Regions from separate parts of the Blautia sp. HCN-1074 genome, predicted to be linked through region 3. Evidence: riboswitches for the same ligand, from Rfam matches in the RefSeq annotation. Region 3 holds a riboswitch; each other region holds the start of a gene.
The links. Region 3 has a riboswitch for FMN ahead of ribD (bifunctional diaminohydroxyphosphoribosylaminopyrimidine deaminase/5-amino-6-(5-phosphoribosylamino)uracil reductase RibD). Riboswitches for the same ligand answer to the same signal wherever they lie in the genome.
Positions count from the first base shown of each region.

Region 1: it holds a riboswitch for FMN, as region 3 does, so the genes downstream of both, WKT11_RS10990 (ECF transporter S component) here and ribD (bifunctional diaminohydroxyphosphoribosylaminopyrimidine deaminase/5-amino-6-(5-phosphoribosylamino)uracil reductase RibD) in region 3, are expected to answer to the same signal.
Region 2: it holds a riboswitch for FMN, as region 3 does, so the genes downstream of both, WKT11_RS00275 (hypothetical protein) here and ribD (bifunctional diaminohydroxyphosphoribosylaminopyrimidine deaminase/5-amino-6-(5-phosphoribosylamino)uracil reductase RibD) in region 3, are expected to answer to the same signal.

Region 1 is NZ_JBBKBP010000011.1:80,243-85,176, forward strand. It holds gene WKT11_RS10970 (glycoside hydrolase family 13 protein) at 1-912, shown strand, start outside; gene WKT11_RS10975 (hypothetical protein) at 1,105-1,383, shown strand; gene WKT11_RS10980 (FUSC family protein) at 1,615-2,679, shown strand; gene WKT11_RS10985 (hypothetical protein) at 2,896-3,063, shown strand; FMN riboswitch at 3,086-3,224, shown strand; gene WKT11_RS10990 (ECF transporter S component) at 3,411-4,046, shown strand; gene WKT11_RS10995 (AEC family transporter) at 4,375-4,934, shown strand, end outside.
Region 2 is NZ_JBBKBP010000001.1:56,132-61,065, forward strand. It holds gene WKT11_RS00260 (glycoside hydrolase family 3 protein) at 1-1,785, opposite strand, end outside; gene WKT11_RS00265 (NUDIX hydrolase) at 1,858-2,472, opposite strand; gene WKT11_RS00270 (hypothetical protein) at 2,605-2,754, opposite strand; gene WKT11_RS00275 (hypothetical protein) at 2,953-3,285, opposite strand; FMN riboswitch at 3,270-3,403, opposite strand; gene WKT11_RS00280 (hypothetical protein) at 3,485-4,069, opposite strand; gene WKT11_RS00285 (hypothetical protein) at 4,107-4,565, opposite strand.
Region 3 is NZ_JBBKBP010000028.1:25,116-30,049, forward strand. It holds gene WKT11_RS17265 (AAA family ATPase) at 73-1,563, shown strand; FMN riboswitch at 1,649-1,763, shown strand; gene ribD (bifunctional diaminohydroxyphosphoribosylaminopyrimidine deaminase/5-amino-6-(5-phosphoribosylamino)uracil reductase RibD) at 2,008-3,117, shown strand; gene ribE (riboflavin synthase) at 3,098-3,745, shown strand; gene WKT11_RS17280 (bifunctional 3,4-dihydroxy-2-butanone-4-phosphate synthase/GTP cyclohydrolase II) at 3,910-4,934, shown strand, end outside.

The DNA.
Region 1 (4,934 bases), on a different contig from region 3:
GAAACCTCAGGAGTTACCATTGAGGAAGCACAGAAATACGCAGGTGATGACAGAGAAGAACTGAATATGGTATTCCAGTTTGAGCATATAGAAATCGGTGGTGGTGATTATGGCAAATGGACCACAGAACGGTATGATTTCAAAGAGTTCAAGAAGATCATGATCAAATGGCAGGAAGAACTGGCAGGAAAAGCATGGAACAGCCTTTTCCTTGGAAACCATGATCAGCCAAGAAGTGTATCCAGATTCGGAAATGACAATCCTGCTTACCGCGATATTTCAGCCAAGATGCTGGCGACCTGCCTTCATATGATGCAGGGAACCCCTTATGTTTATCAGGGTGAAGAGCTTGGAATGACTAATGTTTATTTTGATAAGCTGGAGGACTACCGTGATATCGAGAGCCTTCATTATTTCACTGAGCTGACAGAGACAGGCAGACTGACACCGGAGTATATGATGAAATGTCTGATGCTCAGAAGCCGCGATAATGCCAGAACACCAATGCAGTGGGATACTTCCGCAGGTGCAGGTTTCACTACAGGGAAACCATGGATCAAGGTAAACCCAAATTACCGGCAGATCAATGCGGCAGATCAGTTAAAAGATCCGGACTCTGTTTTCCATTATTATCAGAAACTGATCCGTCTGCGTAAAGAAATGGATATCATCGTATACGGAGAATTTGAGGCTCTGTACCGTGATCATGACCAGATCTTTGCTTACATAAGAAAGCTTGAATCAGAGAAGCTGCTCACAGTATGTAATTTCAGTGCACAGGAAGCGGAAATGGAACTTCCGGAAACATTCACAGAAGGAGCTCAGTGCCTGATTACGAACATGGGAAGAAAAGTATTTGACAGGAAAATCATCCTGAATCCATATGAGGCATTTGTGCTTTACAAAAAATAAAATAGTCTGAAAAAATACCCTTTCGTATAATATGACGAAAGGGTATTTTGTATGTATTACTCCTGTGAAGGCATGTCTTCACTAAGTTTCAGCAGTGCTTCAGCAAGATTGGAGTCCAGGATCAGCACATCCACCAGACCACCCTTTAAAGCGCTTAACACAGCATTTGCCGTCTGGGAAGGATTGAGGTAATTGATCAAAGAATATATGGGTGAGATCGTTAAACTGGTAGTGATCCGACACATTTTTGCGGCAGTCTGTGCAGTATTTTTCTTCTTTGTATTACCATTTGACCTGGTAATCAGACAGACCCTTGTTTTACTGTGCTTTGCTCCTATGAGTGCAGTTGCACCTGCCTACACAGGAATGTGTGGAGGAGATGAAGGAATGGCAAGCTGTGCGAACAGCGTGACGATTCTTTGCAGCCTTGTAGTGATCACGGCATTGCTGGCGATCATGGGATTGTATTAAGTGGTAATTAATGATACATAATGTGAACGGTGTATGGAATAATACCTCTTTTGAGTGAGTAAAAAAATTTATGGAGTGCGAGAAATGACTCTTGACGTTTTTGGAAAATTGCGGTATAGTGCTCGTTACTATTTCAAAATTCATAGTAGGTACGTAATCATTTGGCGTTTTGTTATTCTGTGAAAACGTTGGATTTTTACGTAATTTTACAAAAAAGGAGACGACTTGGAAATGACATTTTATCAGGAACTACAGTTGAGTTCCGTTGGTTCTAAGCAGCTTATTAAGAACACAACGGATCCAAAAGAAAAAAGACGTCACATATTAATTTATAACTTCAAAGTATATCTGGTCATGGCGTTCTGTGTTGCGGTGGTGAGCCTGTACAGTAAACTCACAGGAAGCAATAACAGTGTAGTCGGGGTTACAGTTCTGCTGGCGGTTCTCGTATTGCGACAGGCGGACTTCGGAATCAGGACAACACATGGGTTGATTTCCATTGCAGGAATCTTTGGAATTCTTATGGCGGGGCCAAGACTGGCAAATATGGCAGCACCACATCCATTTGCCGCATTTCTTGTCAATGTGGTCTGCATTCTGCTTCTGATGATTCTTGGATGCCACAATGTGATCATGTATAATCATTCTACATTTGTACTGGGCTATTTACTCCTTCTGGGATATGATGTGACCGGGCAGGAATATGCGTTACGCATCGCAGGACTTTTCATAGGAATGCTGATCTGCATGGCGATTTTTTACAAAAATCAGAAGAACAGACCATATAGAAGAACTTTCCTTGACCTGTTTCGTGAGTTTGACATCCGTTCAGCAAGGAGCAGATGGTATCTGAAACTGACACTGATTGTGTCCAGTGCTATGTTATTTATGAATCTTCTGGGACTGCCGAGAGCCATGTGGGCAGGAATCGCCTGCATGTCCGTATGCCTGCCATTTACAGAAGACTGTGCGTCCAGAGCCGGCAACAGAGGGCTGTTCAACATTGTAGGATGCCTGCTCTTTATTGTCCTGTATCTGGCACTTCCGGAATCCATGTATCCGTATATCGGAATGATTGGTGGAATCGGAGTCGGATATTCCGCAGGATATGCATGGCAGACTGCATTTAACACTTTCGGAGCACTCTCTATCGCAGCAGGACTTTTCGGAATGCCTGCGGCAGTGGCACTTCGTATTGGCGCGAATGTGTTTGGCGCGGCTTATACGTTGATCTGCAATAAGGTAGTGGATAAGATTGCAGAGAGGATCTATATAAGAAAGAATATTACTGCATAAGGGGAAAACTATTTCTCTGATGATGAAAAAGCAGGACTGTTGAGTACAGTTCCTGCTTTTTTTGCGGGAAAGATAAATATACACTGTCAGTGAATAAAAGAAGTAAAAAATAAAGTTATAATAGAAAAGGAAGAAAAAGAAAATAATCAAACCACCAGTTGAACTGGTGGTGCATGACTTAGAATTACAAAGAGAGGAGAGAACATTACAGAAACTTTGATAGAATCAAGAGAACTTGGCGCAAATGAGAATTATACAGAATTCGATAATAAAATAGAACTGTTTGCACCCGATGAGATTCCAACGGACAATACGACTCCTTCTTACAATGTACACTCCGGTAAAAAATCTGAAAATTGTATTGAAATGAATATACTTATGTAGTATAATCAAACGCAGATAAAAGAAAATTCTTCGGGGTTGTGGTGATCAGCATTAGCTGAGATTCCCTACCGGCGGTTATAGTCCGCGACCCGCTTAGCTTAGGCGGCTGATCTGGTGAAACTCCAGAACCGACAGTATAGTCTGGATGAGAGAAGAACACGCGATATTTTTACCATACGTGCTCATTACCCTGGATGATTTATCCAGGGTTTTTTATGTGGTGAAATTTTCTATGAGATATGACAGTTTTGCCATGTAAAGAAGCTTGTGGAATTTTCTTTTAAACAGGATATGCAGCGAATAAAACTTTATATCCATAAAGAATAATTTCAAAGGAGAGAAACAGTATGAGTGAACAGGTATTAAGAAATGGAAACGCAATGGCAAGGAGTAAGACAAGGACTATCACACAGATAGCCATGCTTGGCGCTATCGCAGGAATTCTGATGAATCTGGAGTTTCCGCTTCCGTTCCTGGCACCGACATTTTATCAGTTGGATTTCTCTGAGATCCCTGTACTGGTTGGCTCTTTCGCAATGGGACCGATTGCAGGTGTTCTGATCGAGCTGGTGAAGATTCTGGTGCATCTTGTAACAAAGGGATCTATGACAGCAGGAGTCGGTGACGTGGCAAACTTTATCTTCGGATGTACATTCGCAGTTCCGGCAGGATTAATCTACCGCTACAAATCCGTCAAGAGCAGAAAACACGCAGTTGTAGGAATGGCAGTCGGAACAGTTCTGACAGCAATAGTTGCATGCTTTATTAATGCATTTGTTTTACTTCCGGCTTATGGAAAAGCTTTTGGAATGCCAATCGAAGCATTCATCGAAATGGGTGGCGCAGTACACAGCTCTGTAAACAGTCTGCTTTCATTTGCAGCACTGATCATCTTCCCATTCAACTTATTTAAATATGCACTGACATCCCTGGTTGTATTTCTGATCTACAAGAGAATCCGTGTGGTTCTTAAAGGGGATTGAGAAATAAAAACAGACAACAGATAGAATATTAAATAGAAAAGATCAGCCGTATGATGAAGAATCTGCGGCTGTTTTTCATGCCTGAGCACAGAAAAACAATCTTCGAAATTGTTGGAGAGACTTAAAAAAGGCATGATAATATGGTAAGATAAAACAGACAGAATAGAAATAAAAAAGTTAGTAGAAGTTATAAAAAATGAAGGAAGAATCCTTTATGAAAAATAAATAATGCGAATGCAGAAGAAAGGAAATAGCAACAATGGGACAGATACATGATATTGAAAAATTAAAAATCAAGACAGGCAAAAACACTCCGGAGAATTGACTTATGAGTACATTAAATATTCTTCTTAACCAGATCGGAATGTTTGTCATCTACATTCTGGCAGGCATCATTCTGATCCGGACACATGTGCTGAACCGGGAAAATATGGAAGTCGTTTCCAGACTTGTGATCAAACTGGCACTGCCGATTATGATTTTTACAAATACGGTAAATGGAGTGGATAAGGAAATGCTTTTCCACTCCCTGCCGATTCTCGGAATCGCATTCTTTATGTATATCTGTTTGTTTGGACTCAGCTTTCTTTCAGGAAAAATACTGCACCTGCAAGGTGACCACCAACAGCTTTATTCTGCTATGAGCGCTTTTGGAAATATTGGATTTATGGGAATTCCAATTGTCACAAGTATCTTTCCGGAAAGAGGAATGCTGTATATCTCGGTATTTACCATGATAGACCAGCTGATGCTGTGGACAGTCGGGGTAAGGCTAACTTCGAAGACAGTGGATATAGTGGAAACTACCTCAAAAAATTCATCACAATGTGGAAAAAATGTTGGTGCCGTAAAGCATTCTACATTTGACTTTAAAAAGCTAATTAACCC
Region 2 (4,934 bases), on a different contig from region 3:
AAGAAGTGTGGCACATGGCCATGCAGTTGTGTTCACTCCGCATTTCGGAAGAATGCGAAGTCCGGCTGGTCCGTCTGCTGTCATCACATTCGGGACTCCGTATTCCGGAAGATTTCCCATTCCAAATGTATTGGCACAGCCTGTATTTGGCTGTCCGCCAAGGAGATTGATACAGTCATCCAATGTCAGGATATCCATAAACTCATCCAGTGCCATTTTACCGTCTGCTACATCAGAGAAGCGAACTCCCTTGGAATCAAGAAAATCAAGAAAGTCTATTCCTTTTTGTCCTCTTGTATCAGGGCATGGGAGACCAATCGCATATTTATCCTGTCTCGGAAGTCCTTCTTCTTCCACATATTCACGCTGTGGAAGTTCCTCATAAGAGCCGTCTGCAAGCATACGTTTCTGAAGATGATATGGCGCTGCCTTCTGGCTTAACTGCTCAGTTACTGTGTCTTCTTTTACTACATATGTAAAGTCGATCTTTTCTGCATCTCTTACATTTGTACCGATATAGATCGCATATTCTCCTGCCTCCAGAACATAGGCTGATCTGCATACTTTACCCAGATCATCGTAGGATGCCATCTGATTCACAGGAAGTTCCAGGGTAAGGATCTGACGTTCACCCGGCTGAAGAAGACTGGTCTTTTTGAATGCTCCCAGTACTTTCGCAGGCTTTCCAAGTTTCCCCTGTGGCGCTCCGTAATAAAGCTGGATAACTTCTTTTCCTGCTGTTTTTCCTGTGTTAGTTACTTCTGCAAGGACCGTGATCACACCGTTTTCTTCAGAAGCACCTGTTACTTTCCAATCGAAATCTGTGTAGGACAGTCCAAACCCAAACGGATAATTTACTCTCTCCGCTGCACCCGGAATTGTTTCAAAATAACGGTATCCTACATAAATATCTTCTGTGTAATCTACATAGAATGCAGACTCATGGAAGTTTGCTGTTGATGGATAGTCTTCCAGATCTTTTGCGTAAGTATCGGACAATTTACCAGACGGATTGACATCACCACAGAGTATATCTGCTGTTGCAAGACCACCTTCTATTCCGCCCTGCCATGCCATCAGTACTGACTGAATCTCATCACAGTCTCTGAACCATTTCGTGTCCACGATACCGCCAACATTCATCACTACGATTACATGTGGGAATGCTTTCTTTACTTTCTCTACCATGACATTCTCTGCATTTGTCAGGCAGAAATCACCGTTTTCAAAAATCTTCGCTGACAGCTCGGAGTTTCTTTTCTCCTCTCCGTCAAGAACGTATCCATCCTGTGCAGCTTCACATTTTCTGTCCCATCCTTCACCTGAAAAACGACAAATGGTAATTATTGCAGTATCTGTATATTCTCGCGCTTCATTCAGAAGTTCATCCGGAAGCTCCGGCTCAACTGTCATACCCGGTACTGCACCATCTGCGTACTGTTTCTGAATATCTTCCGCATAATATTTCGCAAGTTTATCGAAAACTTCTACTTTTCCCTCATCCTCTTTAATCTTCATGCCCTCGTAAAGATTACGGATGTATTCTACAGTTACATCGCCGCTTCCTCCGCCTCCTTTTACGTAATCTACAGTGCCCTTGCCAAAGAGCGCGACTTTCGTCCCTCTCCGGATAGGAAGTGTGTTTTTCTCGTTTTTCAGAAGGACCATTCCCTCTCCTGCTGCCATTCTGGAAAGTGCAATGTTTTCTTTACTTCCTGTAACTCTTCGTCCATCTTCTCCCAGCGGAAGTACCGGCTGGAAAAAGCTTCTCTGCCATTTTTCCATTAGTGTAATCCTCCTTTAATTCTCCTTAGTCAAGCAGATAAAATCATCTGCTTCGTTATTTGCTTGATTTGGTTAAAGTTCTTCCTTCAAAAATGCAAAAGGTTCTTCATCCTGAAGGAAATGCATAAGCTGATATGCACACATGATCGCTACATTTTCCTCTTTCAGGATTCTCTTTACTTCTTCTCTGTCAGCAAGCACAACTTCGATTTCTTCGGAATCCTCCTGTGCCGCTTTACTGATCCCGCCTTCCGCGTAACCGTAAACAGTTGCGCAGGATTCATCTGTCATGCCAACCGTTGTGAAATAAGGTTTCTCGAATGCCGGATCTACTTTCAGAGGTGTGAATTTCAGTCCTGTTTCCTCATACATTTCTCTTACTGCACCTTCATGGAATTCTTCGTTCGGTTCTACCAGACCTGCCGGGAATTCATAGATGTATCCGCCGATTGCATATCTGTACTGACGTACCAATACAACCCTGTCTTTTTTCTCTCCGTAAAGACTGTAAATGATCACGCCATCAGGAGTGTTTTTACCTGTTTTTATCTTTAATTCGTTAATACTCTTCGCACGTGATGCCACAAAATATGACACAGGAGTATTATGAATGCTTGTTGCATTTAAATGATACAAATTCAAAAATTTACAGTCTGTCAGTTTCTCAATATTGTGTATCTGTCCCATAATGGATACTTCCTTTCGCTTTCTATCCCTCTGTTGATTATCACAGCCAGTTTTCTTCTATCTCTGTTTTCAATTTACAAAACATCTGATAAAACTCTTCTTTTGCATCAGCTATAATTCCTAACGCAATTTTCATACTTTCTCATACAAAACCCGCCCCTCCTTCTCTATAGCTTCTCTTAACTCATCCTGCATGTCACGATCAAGATTTACAATATCATATTTTTGCGCAAGGTTTCGGATTTCTTCTATAACTTCCGGTCTGATTCCTGTATCATTCATTTTATAAACCTCACATTCAGGTGTTTATATTGTCTGCTTTATCTTACCATATTATCTTATCTTTTTTAAGTCCGTCTGCCAATTTCCATAATTATTTTTTACCCGTCAAAAAGAAAAACAGCCGTAGATTTTTCCTCATACGACTGTTCTTCTTTTATATTTATTGGACTGCCAATTTATTCTTTATCAGATATAAAATCAATCTCCCTTAAGAACTACACGGATTCTCTTATAAATAAAGAATACGATCAGAGATGTCAGTGTATATTTAAATATACTGAATGGGAAAATGATCATTGCTGCAAATGTACATCCAAAGATGAAGTTTGCCACATCACCTACATCTGCTGTCACAGATCCCTTTGTTACCAGATGCACAAGAATCTTCACCAGCTCGATCAGTACACCTGCGATCGGTTCCATTGCAAATGAGCCAACCAGCACCGAGATTTCTTCAACATATAAAAAACCCCGGATTATATATCCGGGGTAATAAGCACGTATGGTAAATATCGCGTGTTCTTCTCTCATCCAGACTATACTGTCGGTCCTGAAATTCCACCAGATCAGCCGCCTAAGCGGGTCGCGGACTATAACCGCCGGTAGGGAATCTCAGCTGATGCTGATCACCACAACCCCGAAGAATTTTCTTTTATCTGCGTCTGGTTATACTACATACAGACATTTATTTCAATATCATTTGTGACTTTTTTCTGAGTTTTATTTCTTTTTAACCAATATTATTAACCTTACAGCCCGCTAATACAACAACAAGAGTGTCCCCTCCATCGGTATTCTCAAATGAACTGGTTCCAAGTGGCAGACCGGTTACTTCTACTGTATCATCCTCAAAAACGTCATCCAATTCTCCATTATAATAAACAGAATACTGCTGTTCTTCTCCATCTATCAGATTTAGCCATGTCAGATAATGTCCTTCTTCCATTTCCTGTTCCTGAACCTGTATTACGTATGCTTCTGAAATTCTCATCAGCTTATCACCGTATCTGGATGGATTTTTGTTGATATGGCGAAAATCCAGTTCTGCATCTGTCATTTCATCCGGTATTGCCAATTCTGGCGAAGCAGGGAAAAAATCATCATGTTCTTCCAGAAAAGTTTCTGCCTTCTCTGTTAATGTATACTCTGTAGTGCATTGATCCTGTAAATATGTATACAGATCCAATGCTGTATAGCTTGCTCCCGTATTCTCGGAGGCATATACGTTCAAACTATCCAGAGGTATTACTCCATTTAAAATAACCGCTGATAATACCGCTATTGCAATCCTTTTCATAATTGTTTTTGCTACCATAGTTATCCCCCTTTTCTTTTGTAACATTTACTGTTAATTATATCTTCGCTCTTTCTTTAATATCCTCTACAAATGCTGTAGCTATTTTCTTTCTTCTTGCATATACAATTGCTTTGTTTCCGCTTCTCAAACATATTGTTATTTTACGGTTTGAGCCTGCCCATATAAACAGAAAAACAAATACAATCATTCCAGGATTGGAAAAACAGGAAATCACTGCCAGACAAATGAAAAATATATAATATCCCGGTATTTTGTAGTTCATAAGTATTGCCGTAATATCTTCATAATAAATCACAGGAATCATATTCTTCTTTACCGGCCTTATATCTATAGTCAGCTTTTCGTGATCAGCAAAAATTGTGCTGTAAATCCTTCCCGTCAGCCACGATAAATAAATTCCTCTTGAAGAACTCATGGTATACTTCATATTCTGCTTTGTCACAGCATTTTCTTTTTCCTGTGTAGCCTGTGCTTGAGCTTCCAGTGCTTCCATATTACTTTCCCCCTCTTATTTCAGTTTTTGCCGATCAATGTCTGCAACAGTGCAATGGGTATCGTCACAAATCCTGCAATCATACAGATAATAAAACGTGTCATGTAGAAATATGTTGCATTGGAATAAACATACACTTTCTTAGATCACCATATCTTATTAGTCGCCCAGTATGCTGCCGCTATGTAAGCGATCATAAGTATTGCTGCCATAATTTTCACCTCGCTTATGTACAATCTTCAGTAATTCATTTAGAGGATTGTTATAATTCACTCATCCTTTATTACACTCATTATACCCTTATCTCATCAGCTTTTCATTCACTGGCAGTATATGTTTTACGCCAAAGCAACAATAATTTTCTCACTT
Region 3 (4,934 bases):
TGCTAGAATAATAAAGAGTTGTACATAAAAAATTACACACTGATTAAGGATAAAATAAAAGGAGTATTTACCATGCCAGTATTTGATTTCAGCGGTGCTTCAGACAAGAAACCAGGTGTACAGTCTGAATGTACCTACACTACTTTCCAGTCTAATGAAAAGGAGACTTCCCCTGAGAAACCGATCATGATTCTGGATAACAGCAGCCGTCAGTGGAAACATCATTCCTGCGGTATTTTTACTAATCCGATTAAACGTACATCTTTTGAATTTAAAGAGGATGACGGAGTTTTCAGTGCAGATATCATCAGTATTGATTCAAGATTTGTAAGTCTTCTGAAATGGCTTGGGGAGAATCATATCAATGTGCGCCTTTCAGGAGAAAATAAAGAGAATGGTTATGCAGTTTATAAGATTCGTGAAACTGCTTTTGGCGGCGGCACGAAACTTTCCGCAGAGGACGGATTTCTTCAGTTTATGATCGAGAGACTTCTTGCAAGCAGTGCACCTGCAGAGATTGTTGAGGATGAAGATGAGGAAGAAACAGGGGACGAGATGAAGCTAACAAGCATTCAGAGCATCATTGATTTTATGACCTGCGCAGGCAGAACCCTGCCGGACAATATCCGCCTCTGGGCGAGAAGAAATCTTGCAGTTGCCCGTTCTCATGAGGTATCATCGGAGGAGAGACGCCATGCTCAGAGAGCACTTTCCATTATGATGAATGTACAGTGGAAGAGTAACTACTTTGAGGCAATCGATCCTCAGGAAGCCCGCAGGATTCTTGATGAGGAACTCTACGGAATGGAATCTGTAAAGCAGCGTATCATTGAAACCATCATCCAGATTAACCGTACCCATACACTTCCTGCATACGGACTTCTCCTTGTAGGCCCTGCAGGTACAGGTAAATCCCAGATTGCATACGCAGTTGCCCGTATCCTGAAACTGCCTTGGACAACTCTGGACATGAGTTCCATCAATGATCCGGAACAGCTTACAGGAAGTTCCAGAATCTATGCAAACGCAAAGCCCGGAATCATCATGGAAGCTTTCTCAGCAGCAGGAGAATCCAACCTTGTATTTATTATCAACGAGCTTGATAAAGCAGCGTCAGGTAAGGGCAACGGAAACCCTGCAGACGTACTTCTTACTCTGCTTGACAACCTTGGATTTACAGATAACTATATGGAATGTATGGTGCCCACAGTGGGCGTTTATCCTATTGCTACGGCAAACGATAAATCTCAGATCAGTGCACCTCTGATGTCCCGTTTCGCGGTGATCGATATCCCGGATTATACATCAGAAGAGAAGAAGATCATCTTCTCCAAATACGTTCTTCCGAAAGTTCTGAAACGCATGAGCCTCAAGGCAGAAGAATGCGTAGTAACAGAAGATGGTCTGAATGCCATCGTTGAATTGCATAAAAATACAAGCGGTATTCGTGATCTGGAACAGGCAGCAGAGCATATCGCAGCCAATGCCCTGTACCAGATCGAAGTAGATCACCTGACAGGTGTGACATTTAATGCAGAGATGGTAAGAGGGTTACTTTCCTGAAAAAAATCTTGACAGAGATAAAAGTTGAGAGTATACTGTCAGATATCAGCAAGGTAAATCGTAAAAATTGCTGATAAAAATAAAATAAGATCTTCAGGGCAGGGTGCAAGTCCCTACCGGTGGTAAAGCCCACGAGCCGTAAGGCATGATTCGGTGCGATTCCGAAGCCGACAGTACAGTCTGGATGAAAGAGGATAACAGTAGAGATACAGAAGAATTAACTGATCTGTGAAAGCTGACTGCTCTGGAATAATTAATTTATTCCAGAGCTTTTTTATATCAATTAAAGTGATTTCAGTGATGAAATAAAGAGTCAGATTCATCGGAAGATAATTCATATCAAATATTAATTACCAAGCCCTGGATGTTGAAAAACACCGGGGCTTTATTTTATGGGATTTTTATAAAAGAGCAGGAGATGATGGATTGAAAAATATAACGGATATGGAACAGGACAGGCAGTACATGAAAATGGCTTTGGAACTGGCGCAAAAAGGAATGGGTTTTACAGCACCTAATCCGATGGTAGGTGCTGTGATCGTTAAAAACGGAAGGATCATCGGTCAGGGATATCACAGAAAATACGGTGAACTCCATGCGGAGAGAGAAGCTCTGGCAGCATGTACGGAAGAACCTGAAGGAGCATCTATATATGTTACTTTAGAGCCCTGCTGCCATTATGGAAAACAGCCTCCATGCGTGAATGCAATCCTGGAGGCCGGAATCAGACGCGTGATCATCGGATCATCAGATCCTAATCCACTGGTTGCAGGAAAAGGAATCCGGATTTTGAAGGATCATAGAATTGAAGTAACAGAAAATATTTTAAAAGAAGAGTGTGATAAATTGAATGAAGCATTCTTTTATTACATCCAAAATAAAAAACCGTATGTGGTCATGAAATATGCAATGACTATGGATGGAAAAATTGCCGCTTATACAGGAGAATCCAAATGGGTGACAGGAGAAGCTGCCAGAATTCATGTACAGAAACAGCGACTGAAATATACAGGAATTATGGTTGGGGTGGGAACTGTGCTGGCAGATGATCCGATGCTTACCTGCAGACTGGAAAACAGCAGAAATCCTGTGCGTATTATCTGCGATTCCCATCTGAGAACACCACTGACATCTAAGATTGTAAGAACAGCAGCGACAATTCCTACAATCATTGCAAGCATCAGTAAAGACCAGCAGAAGATAAAGAATTATGAAGAACTGGGATGCCAGGTTCTGTATGTTCCGGAGAAAAACGGACACATAGATTTAAACAGATTAATGGAACTTCTGGGAGCTGAAAAGATAGACAGTATCTTGCTGGAAGGAGGAGGTTCTTTAAACTGGTCAGCACTGGAAAGCGGTATTGTTCAGAAAGTTCAGACCTATATAGCACCCAAACTTTTAGGAGGCGAAGAAGCAAAGACGCCGGTGGAAGGAAAAGGATTTCCTGATCCTGCCAGCGCAGTATTATTAAAAAACAGCGAAATAATCAGACTGGGAGATGATTTTCTCATAGAGAGTGAGGTGAAGAGAAATGTTTACGGGAATTGTTGAAGAACTGGGAACTGTAAAAAATATAAAAAAAGGAGCTAATTCAGCGGTATTTACGATACGGGCAGAGAAAATTCTGGATGATCTGAAAACAGGGGACAGTGTAGCTGTAAATGGAATCTGCCTCACTGTAACTGCATGTCTGGAAGATGGTTTTACAGCAGATGTGATGCATGAGACATTGAATCGTTCTGCGCTGATTCAGCTTTCTTTGGGACAGCATGTAAATCTGGAAAGGGCAATGCCTGCAAATGGAAGATTTGGAGGACACATTGTTGCCGGGCATGTGGATGGAACAGGAAAAATCACGGAAATTCGCAGAGATGATAATGCTGTCTGGTACACCATTCAGGCTTCACCACAAATTATGAAATATATTGTGACAAAAGGTTCTGTAACAGTTGATGGAATCAGTCTTACAGTGGCAAAAGTCTCAGAAACAGACTTTTCCATTTCTGCAATTCCTCATACAGTAAAGATTACAGTCCTCGGAGAACGCAAAGAAGGAGATATCGTTAATCTTGAGACAGACATAATTGGAAAATACGTGGAAAAATTAATAACGCCTGTGAAAGAACAGCCGACAAAAAGTAATATTACACGGGATTTTCTGAATAAGTATGGCTTTTGACAGAATTAATCACAAAGCGGTTATTCGATTGATGCAGAACTGTACAGTGGATGTTTTATCTGCCTGACACGAACCAGATAAGCAGCCAATACGAATGATTTTGCCCTCTTAACAACAGAAAAATATATTGTATCAGAAAAATACATTGCATAAGGAGAGAAAAAATGAACGGATTTGATTCAGTAGAAGAAGCTCTGGAAGAACTTCGGAATGGAAAAATTATTCTGGTAACGGATGATCCGGACAGAGAAAATGAAGGAGATTTTATCTGTGCGGCAGAGTTTGCCACAACAGAAAACATTAACTTTATGGCTACTCATGGAAAGGGACTTATCTGCATGCCGATGTCAGAGGAATATGCCAGAAAACTGCAGTTTCCACAGATGGTAGAGGAAAATTCTGATAATCATGAAACTGCTTTTACGGTTTCTGTAGATCATATCAGTACCAGTACAGGAATCTCCGCAGCGGAACGATCTGTTACTGCCATGAAATGCGTGGATGAGAATGCAAAACCCGAAGATTTCAGACGTCCCGGACATATGTTTCCGCTTCTGGCAAAGAAGAATGGTGTACTGGAAAGAAATGGACATACAGAAGCAACGGTAGATCTCTGCAGACTTGCAGGGTTAAAACAGTGTGGGCTTTGCTGTGAAATTATGAGAGAAGACGGTACTATGATGCGGACCTCTGAGCTGCGGGAGCTTGCCGTAAAGTGGAATCTGAAATTCATAACGATCAAAGATATTCAGAACTACCGTAAATGCCATGATGTTCTGGTGGATCGCGTGACGACTACAAAAATGCCTACCAAATATGGAGAATTTATGGCATATGGATTTGTAAACCGTCTTAATGGTGAACATCATGTGGCTCTGGTAAAAGGTGAAATCGGAGACGGAAAAAATGTACTGTGTCGTGTGCATTCGGAGTGTCTGACAGGAGATGTTTTTGGATCTCAGCGTTGCGACTGCGGACAGCAGTTTGCTGCAGCTATGTCTCAGATTGAGGAAGAGGGAAGGGGAATACTTCTTTATATGAGACAGGAAGGAAGAGGAATCGGACTGATCAATAAACTTCGTGCCTATGAACTTCAGGAACAGGGCATGGATACACTGGAAGCAAATCTGGCACTTGGATTTGCGGGGGATGAAAGAGAATACTATATTGGTGCGCAGATTCTGAGAAA